Regions from separate parts of the Brevibacillus sp. GCM10020057 genome, predicted to be linked through region 2. Evidence: riboswitches for the same ligand, from Rfam matches in the RefSeq annotation. Region 2 holds a riboswitch; each other region holds the start of a gene.
The links. A riboswitch is a leader RNA that binds a small molecule or an ion and turns the genes downstream of it on or off. The one in region 2 is predicted to bind S-adenosylmethionine.
Positions count from the first base shown of each region.

Region 1: another riboswitch for S-adenosylmethionine. It lies ahead of ACFSO0_RS06385 (methionine ABC transporter ATP-binding protein); the one in region 2 lies ahead of ACFSO0_RS11635 (sugar ABC transporter substrate-binding protein).
Region 3: another riboswitch for S-adenosylmethionine. It lies ahead of ACFSO0_RS02105 (MetQ/NlpA family ABC transporter substrate-binding protein); the one in region 2 lies ahead of ACFSO0_RS11635 (sugar ABC transporter substrate-binding protein).

Region 1 covers NZ_JBHUJW010000021.1:96,111-101,898, reverse strand. The annotation lists gene ACFSO0_RS06400 (peptide ABC transporter substrate-binding protein) at 1-79, opposite strand, end outside; gene ACFSO0_RS06395 (MetQ/NlpA family ABC transporter substrate-binding protein) at 457-1,299, opposite strand; gene ACFSO0_RS06390 (methionine ABC transporter permease) at 1,361-2,020, opposite strand; gene ACFSO0_RS06385 (methionine ABC transporter ATP-binding protein) at 2,021-3,034, opposite strand; SAM riboswitch class I at 3,137-3,253, opposite strand; gene ACFSO0_RS06380 (FUSC family protein) at 3,378-4,559, opposite strand; gene ACFSO0_RS06375 (helix-turn-helix transcriptional regulator) at 4,675-5,661, shown strand; gene ACFSO0_RS06370 (LCP family protein) at 5,770-5,788, opposite strand, start outside.
Region 2 covers NZ_JBHUJW010000037.1:4,749-10,536, forward strand. The annotation lists gene ACFSO0_RS11630 (sugar ABC transporter ATP-binding protein) at 1-682, opposite strand, end outside; gene ACFSO0_RS11635 (sugar ABC transporter substrate-binding protein) at 756-1,775, opposite strand; SAM riboswitch class I at 1,882-2,002, opposite strand; gene ACFSO0_RS11640 (ATP-binding protein) at 2,194-3,447, shown strand; gene ACFSO0_RS11645 (SagB family peptide dehydrogenase) at 3,629-5,212, opposite strand; gene ACFSO0_RS11650 (TOMM precursor leader peptide-binding protein) at 5,236-5,788, opposite strand, start outside.
Region 3 covers NZ_JBHUJW010000006.1:59,906-65,693, reverse strand. The annotation lists gene ACFSO0_RS02120 (FAD-binding oxidoreductase) at 1-1,254, opposite strand, end outside; gene ACFSO0_RS02115 (methionine ABC transporter permease) at 1,339-2,001, opposite strand; gene ACFSO0_RS02110 (methionine ABC transporter ATP-binding protein) at 2,001-3,038, opposite strand; gene ACFSO0_RS02105 (MetQ/NlpA family ABC transporter substrate-binding protein) at 3,076-3,909, opposite strand; SAM riboswitch class I at 4,040-4,143, opposite strand; gene ACFSO0_RS02100 (MATE family efflux transporter) at 4,482-5,788, shown strand, end outside.

The DNA.
Region 1 (5,788 bases), on a different contig from region 2:
CGTCATTGCTGCCGCAACCAGCCAGCGCTGCACCAAGTACGAGGATGGAACTCATTGCTACGAAAACATTTTTTTTCATGCCATTTATCCCCCTTTTCTAAATCTTTTATCAATAATACATCCTGTTACATTGTTTTTGAACATGTTTTAGAATTATTTAATAAATTTTTATTTATTCATAAAAATAATTAATCAAAAATAAAATTTTATTTATCGCGAGAAATTTGTAGCGCGACCTGCATCTCCTCCAGCAAAATCTTGCTTACCCGTTCAGACAAAGTATTCCTCACGCCTAGAAAAATATGCGGTCGTCCCGAGAAGCGCGGACCAGCTCGTCGACTAATGTTCGGATTTTGCGCCGGCAAGATTCCTGTCAAACAAGCCGTTGGCAAAAAATAAACCCAACCAGCCCCGCAAGGCCAGTTGGGTATTTGCTGCCGTTCCGCTTCGTGATTCTTAGAATGCCGGAACGATTGCGCCTTTGTATTGTTCTTCGATGAACTTCTTCACTTCTGGAGAGGTCAGCTCTTTTGCCAGTTTTTGCATCGCTTCGGAGTCTTTGTTGTCCGGGCGTGCTACCAGGTAGTTCGCGTACGGAGATTCTTTGTCTTCGAGAATCAGCGCGTCCGTGGTTGGAACGAGTTTTGCTTCCAGCGCGTAGTTCGTGTTGATCAGTGCCAGGTCTACTTCTTCCAATACGCGTGGCAGCATGGCTGCTTCTACTTCTTTGAACTTCAGGTTTTTCTTGTTTTCCACGATGTCTTTGACCGTACCGCTGATGCCTACGCCGTCTTTCAGTTTGATTACGCCGTTTTTCTCCAGCAGAGCCAGAGCGCGCCCGTTGTTGGTCGGGTCGTTTGGCAGAGCGACCGTCGCGCCGTCAGCCAACTCGTCAATTTTCTTGATTTTTTTGGAGTACCCGCCGAATGGTTCGATGTGTACAGCTACAACCGGTTGCAGATCCATGTTTTGGTCTTTGTTGAATTGCTCAAGGTATGGTTTGTGCTGGAAGAAGTTCGCGTCCAGCTGTTTTTCGTTGAGCTGCATGTTTGGCTGCACGTAGTCGGTGAATTCCTTGATCTCCAGGTTCACGCCTTGTTCTTTCAGCTTCGGCTGGATGAATTTCAGAATTTCAGCGTGCGGCACAGGAGTTGCGCCGACCTTCAAGGTCACTTCTTGTCCCTGGGAGCCTTGGGCACCGCCCTCAGCAGGTGCCGGAGCCGCTTCCTGTTTGCTGCCGCAAGCGGCCAGCGAGAATGCCAATACCGTAGACAGTACAGATACTACTAGCTTTTTCATGGAAAAATCCCCCTTCTCCTCTATGCATGTTTTTGGTTGTTGAAACATCTATGGAAAGATCTCACTTGCGGCTGAATTTCAAAACCAGCCGATCCCCAAGGGTCTGCAAGATCTGCACCAACACGAGCAAAATGATGACCGTGACAATCATGACATCGGTCTGGAAGCGTTGATAGCCGTAGCGAATCGCCAGGTCACCCAAACCGCCCCCGCCGATCACCCCGGACATCGCGGTGTACGAGACGAGTGTCACCGTAGTGATGGTAATGGCTGCGATCAGGCCGGAGCGCGCTTCCGGCAAAAGGACGTTCCAGACGATTTGCCAATTGGAGGCGCCCATCGACTGTGCCGCCTCGATCACGCCCCGATCGACTTCGCGCAGCGAGGTCTCCACCAGACGGGCGAAGAATGGCGCTGCCCCGATGACCAGCGGCGGAATCGCCCCGAGCACCCCAAGGGAAGTCCCTACGATCAATTTCGTAAACGGAATGAGCAGGATCATCAAAATGATGAACGGTACGGAACGCAAGACGTTGACCACGACCGAAGCTGCCGAGTAAAATGCGCGGTTTTCCAAAAGCTGTCCTCGCGATGTGAGGAACAGGATGATCCCCACAGGCAGACCGATCAACACGGCAAACAGTGTCGAGAAGCCCAGCATCGTTAGTGTGGCCAATGTGCCATCGACAATTTCAGACCAGTCTACATTTTCCAATGCCATCTAAATCACCTCCACTTCGAGACCGCGCTGGCGCAGCGTCTCGATGGCCCGCCGGCTCTGCGCATCATCGCCTTCCAGCTCGACGACCAGCTGGCCGTACGGCGTGTCCTTCATGCGAGAGATGGTTCCTTGCAAGATGCTGAACACGGTGCCTGTCTCCTGCATCGTCTGGAACAAAATCGGCTGGTACGTCTGCTCGCCAAGGAAGGTGACGCGGGCGATCGTCCGCTTGCCGGATGCTTTCTCATGGGCAACGGCTTCGCGCAGCTCCGCAGAGTCTGCTACCTGCTCCACAAATTCCTGTGTGGTCGGGTGCTTCGGCTTGAGGAACACTTCCAGCACATTGCCCGACTCGACGATGCGTCCCCCGTCGATGACGCCGACGCGGTCGCAGATGGAGCGGATCACATGCATCTCGTGGGTGATCAAAACGATGGTCAAGCCCAGCTTGCGATTAATATCCAATAGCAGCGCCAGAATGGAATTGGTCGTCTGCGGGTCGAGTGCCGAAGTAGCCTCGTCGCACAGCAGCACCTTCGGGTCGTTCGCCAACGCGCGGGCGATCCCGACGCGCTGTTTCTGACCGCCAGACAGCTGGGCAGGATACTTGTCCCGATGCGCTTCCAGTCCCACCAGCTTCAGCAGCTCGTCCACCTTTTTGCGGATTTCGTCTTTGGGGCGCTTCGCCAGCTTGAGCGGAAACGCCACATTGTCGCCTACCGTGGCGGAGGACAGCAAGTTAAAGTGCTGAAAAATCATCCCGACGTGGCGGCGTTGTTCCTGCAGCTTTTGATCGTCCAGGGAAGTCAGGTCCACCCCGTCGACGATGACCTGTCCGGAAGTCGGCCGCTCCAGCAGGTTGATGCAGCGGATCAGCGTACTTTTTCCTGCCCCGGAATGCCCGATGATCCCGAAAATTTCTCCCTTTTCTATCGTCAGATCAATTCCGTGCAGCGCAGGAATCGTCTTTCCTTGTACCTGATAGCTTTTTTGCAGATTGCGCAATTGAATCAACGAGTCCACCTCCTATACACAGGTTACTTTAATGAAAAAGTAAAAACCCCTTTTTCACAAACGAAAAAGGGGCTGCAACGTCTATCGCGTTCGCATCCACCCTTCTCATCTGTCAAGATCCAATCAATCTTGTAGGAATTGGCACCGCGACACCCATGTCAGACATGGGCCGGTTGCCGGGCTTCATAGGGCCTGTCCCTCCGCCTCTCTTGATAAGAAAGATTTCCACGTATATATTTTTCATATTTTGCAGTTCGATGATACAACTCGGATTATATCCTTTGGGAATGTCGCGCGTCAATAGAATACTAAGAAAAAATAGTTGTTTCACAATGTGTTTGTTTTATTGTGAATTTTCTCTATCATCTGTCTTGCTCTCCCGGGTGGGGAAGCGCTTCCGCTCCCGACCTGCTGCACGGGCAGCCTTCCTGCGCCGTTCCTCTTGCGCTTTGTCTACCTGCTGTCGCAAGCGGCTGGGCCAGAGGAAATAGCCGCACACCAGCGCGATCGCACCGCCGATCCCGGTATCGAGCACGCGCGTGAACAGTACGTCTGCCGACATCGGCGTCCCAAAGCCGAGCAGGACCACCATCAAGGGTGTCATCAGCATGGAGTAGACCGTGTAGCTGCGGCTGCGAAAGATCGGTCGAAGCGCAGCGAGGGCGGCCGCGAGCAGCAAGCCGGCCGTAGGCGGCAGCGAGCCGAGCAGGAGAGCGCCGCCCAGCAGAGCACCGGCCACGGTTCCAGCTCCCCTGCGGATGACCCGCGTCGCCACGGCAGCAAAGCTGCGCTGCAGCACGATGGCGACCGTCAACGGAATCCAGTACGACCTCTCCTGGTGGAGCAGCGCACCGACCGCTTCCGCCACCGCCATGCACAGGCCCATCCGCAGGCAATACTGCCAGCCGACAAACTCCTGCAAAGAGGCTCTCCACCATTTCAGCCTTTTGGAAAAAGACGGAGCAACCCGTCCCGGCGCTGCTTCTATCCTCTTCTCCCTGCCTGGAAATACCGCCGACACAAGCATGGATGCGCACGCTCCCCAGAGCGAGCCTGCCCCAAACAGGGCGCCCACTGCCCCTGGATGGTGCTGTCCGCCGTAGCTGTTCCCGCCCATCCCCGCGCCCATTACCATAAAAATGATAAACTGTGCGCTCGCGACCGCCGCCTCCCTGCCAAGCCCGCCCACGAGCGCCGCCAGAGCAGAAAGGAGTACCATCCCTGTCCCGTACATCCAGCCGTGATGACCAAGCAGGCCGCCGAGCAGCATCCCGAGTGCCCCGGCGAACACCCTGCGCAGCAGCGCGCCCACTCGCAAGATCATCGGCCTGTCTGCGTGCTGCCGTGAAGGTTCCGCTTCCTCCCCTTCTCCGCTGCTGGCGTGGATCATCGCCCCGTAGGCTGCCAACAAGCCAAGCTCCGTCTTGCCGCACAACATTCCCGCCGCAATCGGGCCGGCCATTCCGATCAGGCAAGCGGCGACCTGCGGCAGTTCGTTCCGCTCCCGGTTGAATATTCGCAGCATCTTCCTGCTCCTCTCATTCCTCGTTATACCGGCAGCATAGCACACCATTGTTGACATCTCATGTCAGTGATTCAATAATAGGAGCAAATTCACGGAAGAGGACGGAGAGTGAGCGATGCGGGCCGATCGACTGTTGACCATTATGCTGCTCTTGCAATCAGAAGGCAGGCTGACCGCAAAGGAGCTGGCCAAACGGCTGGAAGTATCGGAGCGTACCATTTATCGGGATATGGACGCGCTCTGCACGGCAGGCGTGCCGATCCATGCCCATCCGGGAACGGACGGAGGCTTCTTCCTGCCTCGCGATTACCGAATCCGGCTCGACGGCTTGACCAGGCCGGAGATTCACGCGCTGTTTTTGCACCAGCCCAATCAACTGGCGCAACAGCTGGGGATCGGCGATGCGCTGCGCTCCGCCTTGCTCAAGCTGCTGCATGCCCTGCCCGCCCCCGTTCGCGGGGATGCGGACTGGATTCGAGACCGCATTTTTCTCGACTCAGACTCGTGGCGGCCCTCTGCGGAAAACGTCCGCTTTTTGCAAACCGCCCAGCAAGCCATTTGGGAGGAGCGATGCGTGAACATGACCTACGTGTCCCGCCAAGGAAATGTTGCCGAGCTGGAGATGAAACCGTACGGCCTGATCGCCAAAGGAGGCATCTGGTTCCTCGCAGGCGAGAGCGGCGGCCAGGTGCGCGCCTTTCGGTTAGCCAGAGTCCGGTCGCTCGACATCACCGGGGAGCCTTTCCGCCGCCCCGACGGCTTTTCGCTGCAAGCCTTTTGGCGCGAATGGGTGACGCATTGGGAGGAAAAGCGTGCGCGTTTTTCTGCCGTTCTGGATCTGTCGGCGGAGGGGGTCGCGTTACTGGCAAAAGGAAGTGTCCTCCCGGGCGGAACTACTCCTGCCTCTCAGCCTTCTTTGGCGCGGAAAGACTGGGTACGGATCACGCTGCCCTTCGAGAACGAGGAAGCCGCCCTTGCCTGCCTGTTTGCGCTGGGGATACACGCGGTCGTCGTGGAACCGGCCGCGCTCGCCAGCCGACTGCAGGCGCAGGCGGAACAACTGGCGCAGTTTTACAGGACGGGGACGGGCGAAAGTGGGTAAGGGAAAACCCGTCTGCTTGCGCGGGCCATTCAGACAGATGCCGCGCTCTCGAGTCCCGGCTGGCCTGCGACCGCTCGCTTTCTTTCCAGCACCAAAAAAGCAGCACGCTCACTGCGGCGTGCTGCTT
Region 2 (5,788 bases):
CCGTCTCGGTCGTAATCACATGCTGGCCGTCCCGCATGATCGTGATCCGGTCACAAATCTCGAAAATCTCCGGCAGGCGATGGGATATGTAGATGATGCCGACGCCCGCTTTTTTCAGCTGGTCGATGATCTGGAACAGCCGCTCGCATTCCTTGGTGCTAAGCGGCGCGGTCGGCTCGTCGAAAATGACGAACTTCGCCTTTTGCACGGTCGCACGCGCAATCAAAATCAGCTGCTTCTCCGAAAGCGAGCACTCCTCGACCGTCATCCTCACCGGGATGGAAAAGCCAAAGCCGCGCAAAAGCTCCTCCGACTCCGCGTACAACTGCTGCCAGCGAATCAGGCCTGCTCCCTTCGACTGAACGAGTCTGTCGAGCAAAATGTTTTCCGCTACGCTGAGGTATGGAATCAGCGCCGTATCCACTTCCTGGTATACGCATTGGATGCCCAGCGCCTTGGCGTCCTGCGGCGATTGGATGGAGACCTGCCGTCCGTCGATGGAGATGGTGCCTCCGTCCGCCTGATAAGCACCTGTAAGAATTTTCATCAGGGTGCTTTTCCCGGCCCCGTTTGCTCCGAGCAAGGCGTGAACTTCCCCTGCCTTCACCTCGAAGCTGACGCTTTTAAGTGCAGGCACACCGGAAAACTGCTTCTCGATTCCTTGCATGCGCAATACAGACATTATGTACACCCCCTATAGAAAGGAAGATTCCCGTTGAGCGTTCAACGGGAATAGCCAACCATCCGATCCGAGCTTACTTGCCCCAGTCTTTTACGTATTGGGGAAGATCAGCCATCGTCACTTTTTTGTCCTTTGGCAAATCTTCTTGTTTCACGAGCACAGGGTTCAGGTTGACCAGATCAGGCACTTGTTCCCCTTTGATCTTTTTGAACACGGTCTCAGCCTGCAGGCGGCCGATATTGGACGGGTCTACCGCTGCCGTTGCAGCCCAAGGAGAATTCGCTTCCTGGATCATTTGCAGGTCTTCGTCGCTCAAGTCAATGGAATACACTTTGATCTCCGTGCGTCCCGCTTGCTGGATCGCGCGGGTCGCACCTTTGGCGAATTCGTCCCATGATGCCCAGACTGCAGTGATGTCGCCCTTGTTCGGATATTTTTTCAGAATCGCTTCCATTTGCGATTGCGTGTCAAGGGCCGTGTTGTTGGTCGCCGATCCGAACGCCGCGATTTCTTTAATATCCGGGTATTTTTTCTGGAACGCCTCATAGGTGATCTGGCGCTTTTCCATCGGCGCAAAGCCCGCAACCCAGATTTTCACGATGTTTCCTTTGCCGCCGCCGTCCGCAGCCAGTTTTTCCAGGCTAAGTTCAGCCAGCTTCTGGTCATCCTGGGCAACTGTCGGAACGCCCGGGATACTGATGTCGGTGTCGAACAGGACGACCGGGATCTTTTTGTCTACGGCCTTTTGCGTACCTTGCTGCAGCGCTTCTGCTGTACCGTGGTCGATCAGGATGCCGTCAAAGTGCTGGTTGATGGCTGCATCGAGGTTGGACGCCATTTTCGCGAGGTCGGTATCCGCGTTGAAGACAGTCAGTTCGCCGCCGTTTTTCTCCACTTCGGTCTTGACGCCGTTAATGTACTGGGCCGAGAAAGTCCCAACATTCTGCCGCATGATGAGCGCGATTTTCTTTTTCTCGCCGCCGGATGCGCCTCCGGAAGCAGCTGTTCCGGCTCCCCCGCCGTTGCCGCAGGCGGTCAGGGCGAGTGATGCTGTCAGGGCAAGTGTGACCAACAGGCCAAATTTCTTTTTCATGGTTGTTCCCCCTTGGTAATCAGCTCGTCGCAGAAAAGGGCTCGTTCTTTGCCAATGAGAAAAGCCTCTTCCCACCAGAAAGAGGCTAAAATCAGCGATTTTCCGCCTCTCATCTGTCAGGTATCGCTACCTGTTGGAGTTAGCACCTTGGCGCGGGAGAAATCCATCTCGCGTGCTAGGTTGCCGGGCTTCATAGGGCCAGTCCCTCAGCCTTCTCTGGATAAGAGTAGTAATTGTTTTCCATACGTTTGCTTGAATATATACAGACTATAATCAATGTATTTCCATCTGTCAACTAGGTTTTTTGTAAAATCCAGTTCTTTTATGGCAAATTCCCCTCCAAACTGGAAGGGATTGGCGCAGGAGATGTCGAAATTACGGGAGGTGATTGAGAGTCAGCTCGCGGTGGAGATGCTTGATGAATTTATTAAAAGATGTAATTCTTCAGCTTTTCTTTGTTCTGATTCCGTTTGTCTTCTTCAATATTTATTATCGTGACAAAATGCGAAACTACAGCCGTGCCTTCATACTTGTCACCAGTTCGATCAGCTTGTTCCTCGGCATGACTTTTGCAGCCAGTGTAAAAGAGGGCGTCATCTTTGACGTTCGGTACGTCATCATGTTTTTCGGCCTTGTTCACGGCGGTATCCGGACAGGCTTGATCCTGCTTGGCGAATTTGCCGTTTACCGGCTCTACCTGGGAGGGGAGGGAACGCTGGTCGCCCTGATCAATTCGATATGCTCCTTTTCGGTGTCTCTCCTCATGTACAAAACCTACAAGCTTACTCACCGGAAATCGTTGTTCGTCCTGATGACCGGCTTCATTTTTTCCATCAACGCCCTTGCCCTTACCTATGCTTACTTTCCCCTCTATTTTGTAAAAAACCTGACGTACCACCTGGTAGTCATCACGACGCAAAATTCTCTCGGCATCTGGATTCTGATGTCCCTGTTCAGCAAAGCGATCTCCGACAAGGAGCTTTTCATCCGGCACGCACAGAACGAAAAAATCGAAACGATGAGCCACGTCGCCGCATCCCTCGCCCACGAGGTGCGCAATCCGCTCACCGCTGTCAAAGGCTTTCTGCGCCTGATGCAGGAGAACCCGACGGACCTCGCCAAGAGCCAGCAGTACATGAATATTTGCATGGACGAAATCCAGCGGACGGAAATGATCCTCTCCGAATACCTCGCCATCTCCAAGCCGCTGACCATTCGGCACGAGAGTGTGGACGTCGTTGAGCTGCTCAAGGTCATGCGCGAGGTGATGTCGCCCTTCGCCATCCTGCACAACGTCGAGCTGGAGGTGCGCACGCCGGAGTTGTCTGTCAACATAATGGCCAATCCGGACGAAATCAAGCAGGTGCTCGTCAACTTCATCAAAAACGCGATCGAAGCCTGCGCCAATGTGCGCAAAGGACGGGTGCATCTCGCGCTGTCCGTCGAGGAAGGCAAAGCGGTCCTGGTCATCAAGGACAACGGCGTAGGAATGGACGAAGGGCAAATCAAGCGACTGGGTTCTATCTACTTTTCTACCAAGTCTAGCGGGACCGGGCTTGGGCTGACCTATTCCTACCACGTGATCCACACGCTCGGCGGGACCGTGAGCGTGAACAGCAAGCCGAACGTCGGCACGAAATTTTCCATCACGTTTCCTTATCTGGAACAATAAATCATCCCCATACCCGGCTGGCGGAGGTATGGGGATTTTCGTGCGGTGCCGGAATCCGTAAATGAGCAAAATATCGAGTCTGCCTTCGAGACGATGAAAACGTCCGACAGCCCGTTAGGCTATCGGCTCCAGCGCTCTGTTCTGCTTGCCCTCTCCCTCACGGCCAAAAACAAAAAGCCGCCTACCCGTGCAATCCTCCCTGCAGCCTGGGACGATGCCGATAAGGCCCGACCGGAATTTGGATCAGACTCGTTTCTCCCCGCGGGGTAAGCCGATAAAGCTCGTCGCAGGCGTGCGAATCGTAGCCGAGCAGCGGGTGGCCACCCAGCTCTGCGGCTGCGCTCGCCAAAAGCAGCCGCTGGACGAGCATTCCCGCCTCCATCTGCTGGATGCGGTATCCCCGATAGCCCCATAACTCCCGCAGGTGCCCGCGATCCCCCGCCACGTGGAAGCAGAGCGGCACTTGCAGCAGGTTTACATTATCCAGCGACATGGCGTATTGCAGCCGCAGCCGGTGATCTCCCGTCCGGACCGCGCAAAGTGCATGTACTGCCGGATCGTAGCGGTATGCGCCGTCCGCGATGCCATCTACGCAATGCAGGCAGCCGTACAATTTGACACGCCAAGCAGCAGCGGACTGGTTTGCGTCCAGGTCGTTCCGATAAGAAAAGGACGCGGCCGCCTCGTGGAGCAGAGCCGAGAGCTGCAACAAGCTGATCTTGCCCATGCAAAAGTCCAGCTCTGGCGAAAAGCGCCTCCTGCAAGCGGCGGCCATGTCGTACGCCATTCTTGGCACGCGTGGCAGCGCGATGGTCTCCCCTGCACGGGAGTCCGCGTCCGCAGTCGCTTCCTGCGTACGGAACGAGCGCGGTGACTCCAGCTGCGCCGCTGCGTTTATGCGAATCAGCTGCGGATACGGTTTGATCGTTCGCGAGCGGACGTAGTGTTCGTGCGCCAGTGCGGGCAGCTGCCGACACAACTCATCGGCAGTCGCTCCCGCTCCTTCGCCGCCGCTGCTCTGCCACGCGCGCCCGCCGCGATCAACCGACAGCGGCAGGACAGCGTAGACGCTCTCCTCCTGTTCCGACAGCCCGAGCAAATGATGGACCGCCCGATCGAGAAACTGGAAGTACACGCCCGTTTCATAGCCGAACCGTTTGGCCACTTCCAACAGCTGGCCGATGACGACTCCCGCATCCAGCCCCTGCAGCCGGTAGGCGAAGTTGTGGTATTTGAAAAAGTTTTTCCAGTACATCGTCGACACGAACACGGTGGCAAAGCAAGCCGAAAGGTCGCAGCGCCCCCCCAAAGCTGCCCCTACATACTCGTCAAACTGTCCTTCGCGCAGAAAGACCAGACGGTGATGCGCCGAATCGTAATGGTAGATGCCGCGCCGCCCCTCCTCCCGCAAATAGACGTACAGCTCGCAAGGGTACAGCCCCCCGCCGGAAGGAACGAACCGTCTGACCGACTGCAGCAGCGCCCCGCCGCCCTGACCATGCGCCCCCTCTCCCAACACCGTCTGCGTGAAATGGGCGAGGCCGTACACATACCAGAGAAAATGGCCGATTTCCTGCAAGCCAGGCTGAACGGACACCTGCCGATCTGCCAGCGTGAGAGGCACCTCCAGAGACAGCGGCAGCGTCGGCAAACCCCGATACAGCTTATACGGCAGCGGCGCGTCTGCCCAGTCCACCGCATAATCCGGCGGCTTCAGCCGTTCCGAGTCAAAGTGCAGCTCGCGCAAAAAGTCCGTCAGCTCCATCCCTTCTCCTCCTCGCGCGCGGCTCATGGAAACGGGTGCGGGTGCGGATTGAGCTGCCCGTATGTCAACGGCTCTGTCCGATACCCCAGCTCCACCGGCACACGCAGCACCCTCTCCAGTCCGGATACGCGCGTCAAATGATGTCCGAACGTCATCGGCAGCATCCCCGGAATCAGCACCTTGACACAGTGCAGGCCGTTCCGCGATATTTCCGGCGTCGTCTGGTCCACCACGATGACGTCGAGATTGCACGCAGCGAGCTTGCCCACAAGCCCCTGCAAATCGTCGGTCAGGTCGGCATTCCACTCCTGCGGCCTGAATTCCTCGGCAAACTTGCGCAGCGGCCGGCGGTCATCGAGCAAGAAGCGCAGCCGTTCCTCGGCTTCCGGCAGCGCGTACAGCATCGAATGATCGTCCATTTTACGCACCTTGTCCGGGTCGTGGAGCATCTGCACATACTCCTGCCGATTTGCTTCCCATTTGTCGGTCAGCGTCAGGACCATCGCGGCCACCTCGTAGAGCGAGCTTTTCACCGCCCGCACCGGGTCCGGGTGCGCGCCGCCTGCACAAATCACG
Region 3 (5,788 bases), on a different contig from region 2:
GCCGTGCTCGCCGGTGCACGTGCCGCCTTTTTGCAGGGCGTATTCGACGATCTTGGCATTGACCTGTTCGGCGAGCTGCACTTCCGTCGGGTCCTGCTTGTTGAACATGAGCGTCGAGTGGAAGTTGCCGTCACCGACGTGCCCAAGGACGCCGCCGGCAAGGCCGCTCTGGTCGATCACTTCCCGCGCGTACACGACCGCTTCAGTCAGCTCCGAGAGCGGCAGGCAGACGTCCGTGAGCATCATTTCCTTGCCGGGAAAGCCGTGCTTGAAGGCGTAGGCGAGGTTGTGGCGCGCTTCCCACAGCTTGGTTCTTTTTTTGGAATCGGTCTCTACCAAAAAGTCGACGCAGCCGTTTTCGGCAAGCAGCTCCTGGGCGAAGTCGACGTCATGAGCCAGCCCGGCTTCGTTCCCGTGAAATTCGAGAAACAGGGTAGGCTGCTCCAAATAGTCCGTCTCGCTATGCAGATTGACCTGGCGAATCGAGGCACTGTCGACCAGCTCGACGCGGGCAATGGCAATCCCGGCGGCGAGCAGGGACATCGCTCCGTCTACAGCCGCCTTCACGGAAGGAAAAGTAGCGCGTCCGGCGATGACCGTCTCGGGAATGCCGTACACCTTGAGCGTGATTTCTGTGAAGACGCCGAGCGTGCCTTCCGAGCCGACGAACAGGCTTGTCAGATGGTAGCCGGAAGATGATTTCGCGGAAAGCCCTCCGGTGCGGATGATCGAACCGTCCGCCATGACGACTTCGAGGTCGCGCACCTGGCTGCGCATGATGCCGTAACGGACGCTGGTCGTGCCGCTCGCGTTTGTCGCGGTCATGCCCCCGATGGTTGCGTCAGCACCCGGATCGACAGAGAAAAACAGGCCGTGCTTTTTCAGCGCCGCATTGAGCTGGGTCCGGGTGACGCCGGGCTGGACGCGCACGAGGAAGTCTTCCGGTCGCACCTCGACGATCTGGTTCATTTGCCGAAAATCAAGGGGAATCCCGCCATGAAGCGGAATGCAATGCCCTTCCAGACTGGAGCCTGCGCCAAAGGGAACGACAGGCACATGGTGTTCATTGGCGTATTTCAGGATGGCGGACACTTCTTCCCGGGATGCGGGAAAAACAACGACGTCGGGGAGTACCGGCGTATGGTGGGACTCGTCCTTGCTATGCTGGTGCAGCATCGTTTCGTTCGCGGTGGCGCGGTCGTCAGCGGTCAGTTTTTTCAAATCTTCAAGCAAAGTGTGAGGGATACGGCTCATCTACAATTACCTCCCGAGTTTCTGGCTATTACAAAACGACAGCAGACGAACCTCTGACCAGGTCACAGTCAGAGGTTCGCATGATTAGGCGCTCTTTTTCAGTTTTCGCGCCGCCCAGTTGCCGAGCGATTGGATCAGTTGGACCAGGACGACGAGGATGACGACGGTGATGACCATGACTTCGATGTCCCATTGCTGGTAGCCGTAGCGGAGGGCGAGGTCACCCAGACCGCCTGCCCCGACTGCGCCCGCCATCGCAGTCGCGCCGATCAGACCGATGGTGGCGATCGTCAGGCAGAGCGCGATGCCGGGACGCGCCTCACGAAGCATGATGCGGAAGATGATCTGCGTCCGGGAAGCGCCCATCGCCTGGTACGCTTCGATCACGCCGCGGTCCACGTCGTGCAGTGCCGTCTCCATCAGGCGGGAGATGTACGGTGCCGTGTAGACGATAAGCGGGACGATGGCGCCCTCGATCCCGATGGACGTGCCGACGACCAGCTCCGTGAACGGAATGATCGCGACCATCAGGATGATGAAGGGCAGCGAGCGCACGATGTTGATTACGGTGTTTAACGTGTGGTAAATCCACTTGTTCGGAAACAAATGATTGCTTTGCGTAATCACGAGCAGGATTCCAAGGGGAATGCCGATCAACGTGGCGATCACCAGGGAAATGCCCACCATAATGACGGTTTCTTCCAACGATTGTCCAAACACCGGGATCATTTCTGTCAAGCGATCCATTAGCGGCTTTCCCCCTCTCGTGTCACGATCTCTACGTTGTAGACGGATTCGCGTAAAAATTCGATGCCTGCCGTCACGTCTTTTTCTTCGCCGGAAATGTGTACGAGCAAAATGCCGAGCGCCGTTCCTTTAATGGAAGTAATCGATCCGTACAACAGGTTGGTGCTGACCGGAAAGCGCGCGGACAAGGTGCCAAGGACGGGATCGAGCGCGGCATCCCCGCGAAAAGCGACGCGGAGGATGTGGTTGACAGGCCCGGTCTGTTTGATGCGGGACAAAATTTCATCCGGCACATTGTCGTCAAAAATCGTCTTGATGAAATTGCGGGTAGTCGGCTGCTGCGGATTGCTGAAAATATCGAGCACGCTTCCCTGTTCGATGACCACACCGTTTTCCATGATGGCTACGTGATCGCAGATTTTTTTGATGACCTGCATCTCGTGCGTAATCAGCACGATGGTCAAGTTGAATTTCCGGTTGATGTCGAGCAGAAGCTCCAGGATGGAATCCGTGGTCTGCGGGTCGAGAGCGGATGTGGCTTCGTCGCACAAGAGAATCTCCGGGTCCGTAGCGAGTGCGCGGGCGATGCCGACGCGCTGCTTTTGGCCGCCAGACAGCTGGGACGGATAGGAATGCGCCTTGTCCGCGAGACCAACCAGACGCAGCAGATCTTCTACCTTTTTCTTGATGACATCTTTGGGCACCCGGTTCATTCGCAAAATCTCTGCCACGTTGTCAAAGACGTTATAGGAGGACAAGAGGTTAAAATGCTGAAAGATAATCCCGATTTTTTTGCGGGCAATGCGCAATTCTTTTTCTTTCAGTGCAAGCATATCCTGGCCGTTCACGACGACGGAACCGCTGGTCGGCTTTTCGAGCAGGTTGATCGTGCGGAGCAGGGTGCTTTTCCCCGCTCCGCTAAAGCCGATCACGCCGAAAATCTGGCCTCTTTCCACGTTCAGTGTCACGCCCTTCAAGGCTTGCACCTGCTTGTTTCCCACCGTATACGACTTATGGATGTTGGTTAGCTGTATCATCTCTCCAGTCTCCTTGTTGTTCGATAATGAGTGTTGCTTACCAGGATGGGAGCACAGCTCCTTCAAAATGTTCGTTGATGAATTTCTTCACTTCTTCGGAACGGTAGATCTCAACCAGTTTTTTCAGAGCCGGATTGTCTTTGTTCGCTTCATTGGCAGCAATGACGTTGACGTACGGAGAATCGGAAGTTTCAGAGAAAATCGCGTCTTTCTTCGGAGAATAGCCCGCTTCCATCGCAAAGTTGGTGTTGATGCTCGCTACTTCCACGTTGTTCAGGGAGCGCGCCAGGAATGCCGCTTCCAGTTCCTTGAATTCCAGTTTTTTCGGGTTTTCCACGATGTCGAGCGGTGTTGCGTTGTCTTTGACGCCGTCTTTGAGCTTGATCAGTCCGGCAGCCTGATACAGCAGCAGAGCGCGAGCGCGGTTGGTCGGGTCGTTTTGGATGCCGACTACGCCGCCTTCCGGAATCTCATCCACTTTTTTGTGCTTGGTAGAGTAGAGCCCCATCGGGAAGGTTACGGTTTTGCCAATCTCGACAATTTTGGTTTTGTGGTCCTGATTGAATTTGTCCAGGAACGGAATCGTCTGGAAGCTGTTCGCATCCAGATTGCCCTTATCGAGAGCCTGATTGGGCTGCACGTAGTCGTTGAAGACGACTACCTGTACGTCGAGTCCTTGCGCTTTTGCCACTTCCTTGACCTTGTTCAGGATTTCTTCGTGCGGTCCGGCAGTGACCCCGACCTTGATCGTTGTCTGTTCAGCAGCCGCGCCGCCATTTGCAGCAGGGGCCGCTTCCTGTTTGCCGCCGCAAGCTGTCAACAGGGAGGCTGCAAGCAAGATGGAGCTAAGTAGAAGACCTGTTTTTTTCATGATGGTTTCTCTCCTTTTTTGTCTGATGAGTTTTTATATTTTGAAAAATAAAAACCGACAGGACCAAAACAAAAGACCTCTTCCGGAAGAAGAGGTCGCAGACTGCCTGGTCGAGCAGTCTCGGAATCCTCTCTTATCTTCCGGGGATTCTCCCGCTGGATTTGGCACCATATCTGCTGCAGACAGGTTGCCGAGGCTTCACAGGGCCAGTCCCTCCGCCTCTCTCTATAAGAGATCAGGATATGCAGTTGAAAAATTCAAATTCCGATTTGAATAGTTGGATTATAACTCGCTTTTTTCATACTGTCAAATGCAATTCGTGTGATTTCGTTGATACAAAAAGTAATTGGTGATTGAACCAAAATACGCATGCGCTCTTGAGAGTGTGTCCGAAGGGTGGCAGGTGCCGGACAAAGCCGGCGTTGCGGTTTTTAAGTGCAGGAGCGGGGCGGTGGTGGTCCTCCGGTCGATTGTCCGGCTGGGAAATACTCCTTTTGCGTAAAGGACTCGCTGTTTGTTATAATACTATTTCGTATGTTTACAAAATCATACAGAGCGAGGAAATACAGAAAATGAACGAAACCTTTTCGATTAAGGAAAAATGGCGGCAATTTCTGGGTGTCTTGCTGCCGATCCTGATCTCTCAAATTGCTCTTTTTTCGATGACGTTTTTCGATACGATCATGTCCGGACACGCCAGCCCGGTTGATCTGGCGGGAGTGGCGATCGGAGCGAGCCTGTGGGCTCCGGTGCAAGCCGGTTTGACAGGCATTTTAATGGCGGTGACGCCGCTGGTGGCGCAAATGGTGGGGGCGAATCGGCGGGAGCAGGTTCCGTTTACCGTCGTCCAGGCGTTTTACGTGGCAATCGCCATTGCCGTCGGTGTCATCGTGCTTGGGGGGCTTGCGCTCAATCCGGTGCTGCGCATGATGGAACTGGAGCCGAGCGTACACGAAATTGCCCGCGAATTCCTGCACGCCATCGCAATCGGTGTCGTGCCCCTGTTCCTCTATACAGTCATTCGCTGCTTTATCGACGCACTCGGAGAGACGCGTGTCACGATGTTCATCACGCTGTTTTCGCTTCCGATCAACGTATTGCTGAACTATGTGCTCATCTTCGGCAACTTCGGGTTTCCACGTCTGGGCGGAGTCGGCGCAGGCTACGCTTCTGCCATCACGTACTGGTGCATCCTCGCGATCAGCCTGTTCGTCGTCGGTCGGGTGCAGCCGTTTGTGGAGTACGGACTGCTGACGAAGCTGTACCGCATCTCCTTGTCTGCCTGGAAGGAGCTGCTCAAGCTGGGGCTGCCGATCGGGTTTTCGATATTTTTTGAAGTCAGCATTTTCGCTGCCGTGACCTTGCTCATGAGCGAGTACAACACCGTCACGATTGCCGCGCACCAGGCCGCTTTGAACTTCGCATCGTTTATTTACATGGTGCCGCTTAGCATTTCGATGGCACTGACGATTCTGGTCGGCTTCGAGGTGGGGGCAAGCCGCTTCAAGGATGCCCGCCAATACAGCTATTTGGGAATCGGAACCGCCATTTCGCTGGCGCTCTTGTTCGGGATCGGGCTCCTGTTTTTCAACGAGCAGGTGGCTGGCTTCTACACGACGGACGAGGCGGTGCTGCGTCTCACCCGGCAGTTTCTGATGTACTCCATCCTGTTCCTGATCTCCGATGCGATCGCCGCTCCGATCCAGGGGGTGCTTCGCGGTTACAAGGATGTGACCACGACCTTTATCGTGGCGCTCGTGTCGTACTGGGTGATCGGATTGCCGCTCGGCTATGTGCTGGCGCAGTATACGTCTCTTGCAGCCTTTGGTTATTGGATCGGGCTGATTACCGGCCTTGCTGCTGGGGCGATTTTCCTCTT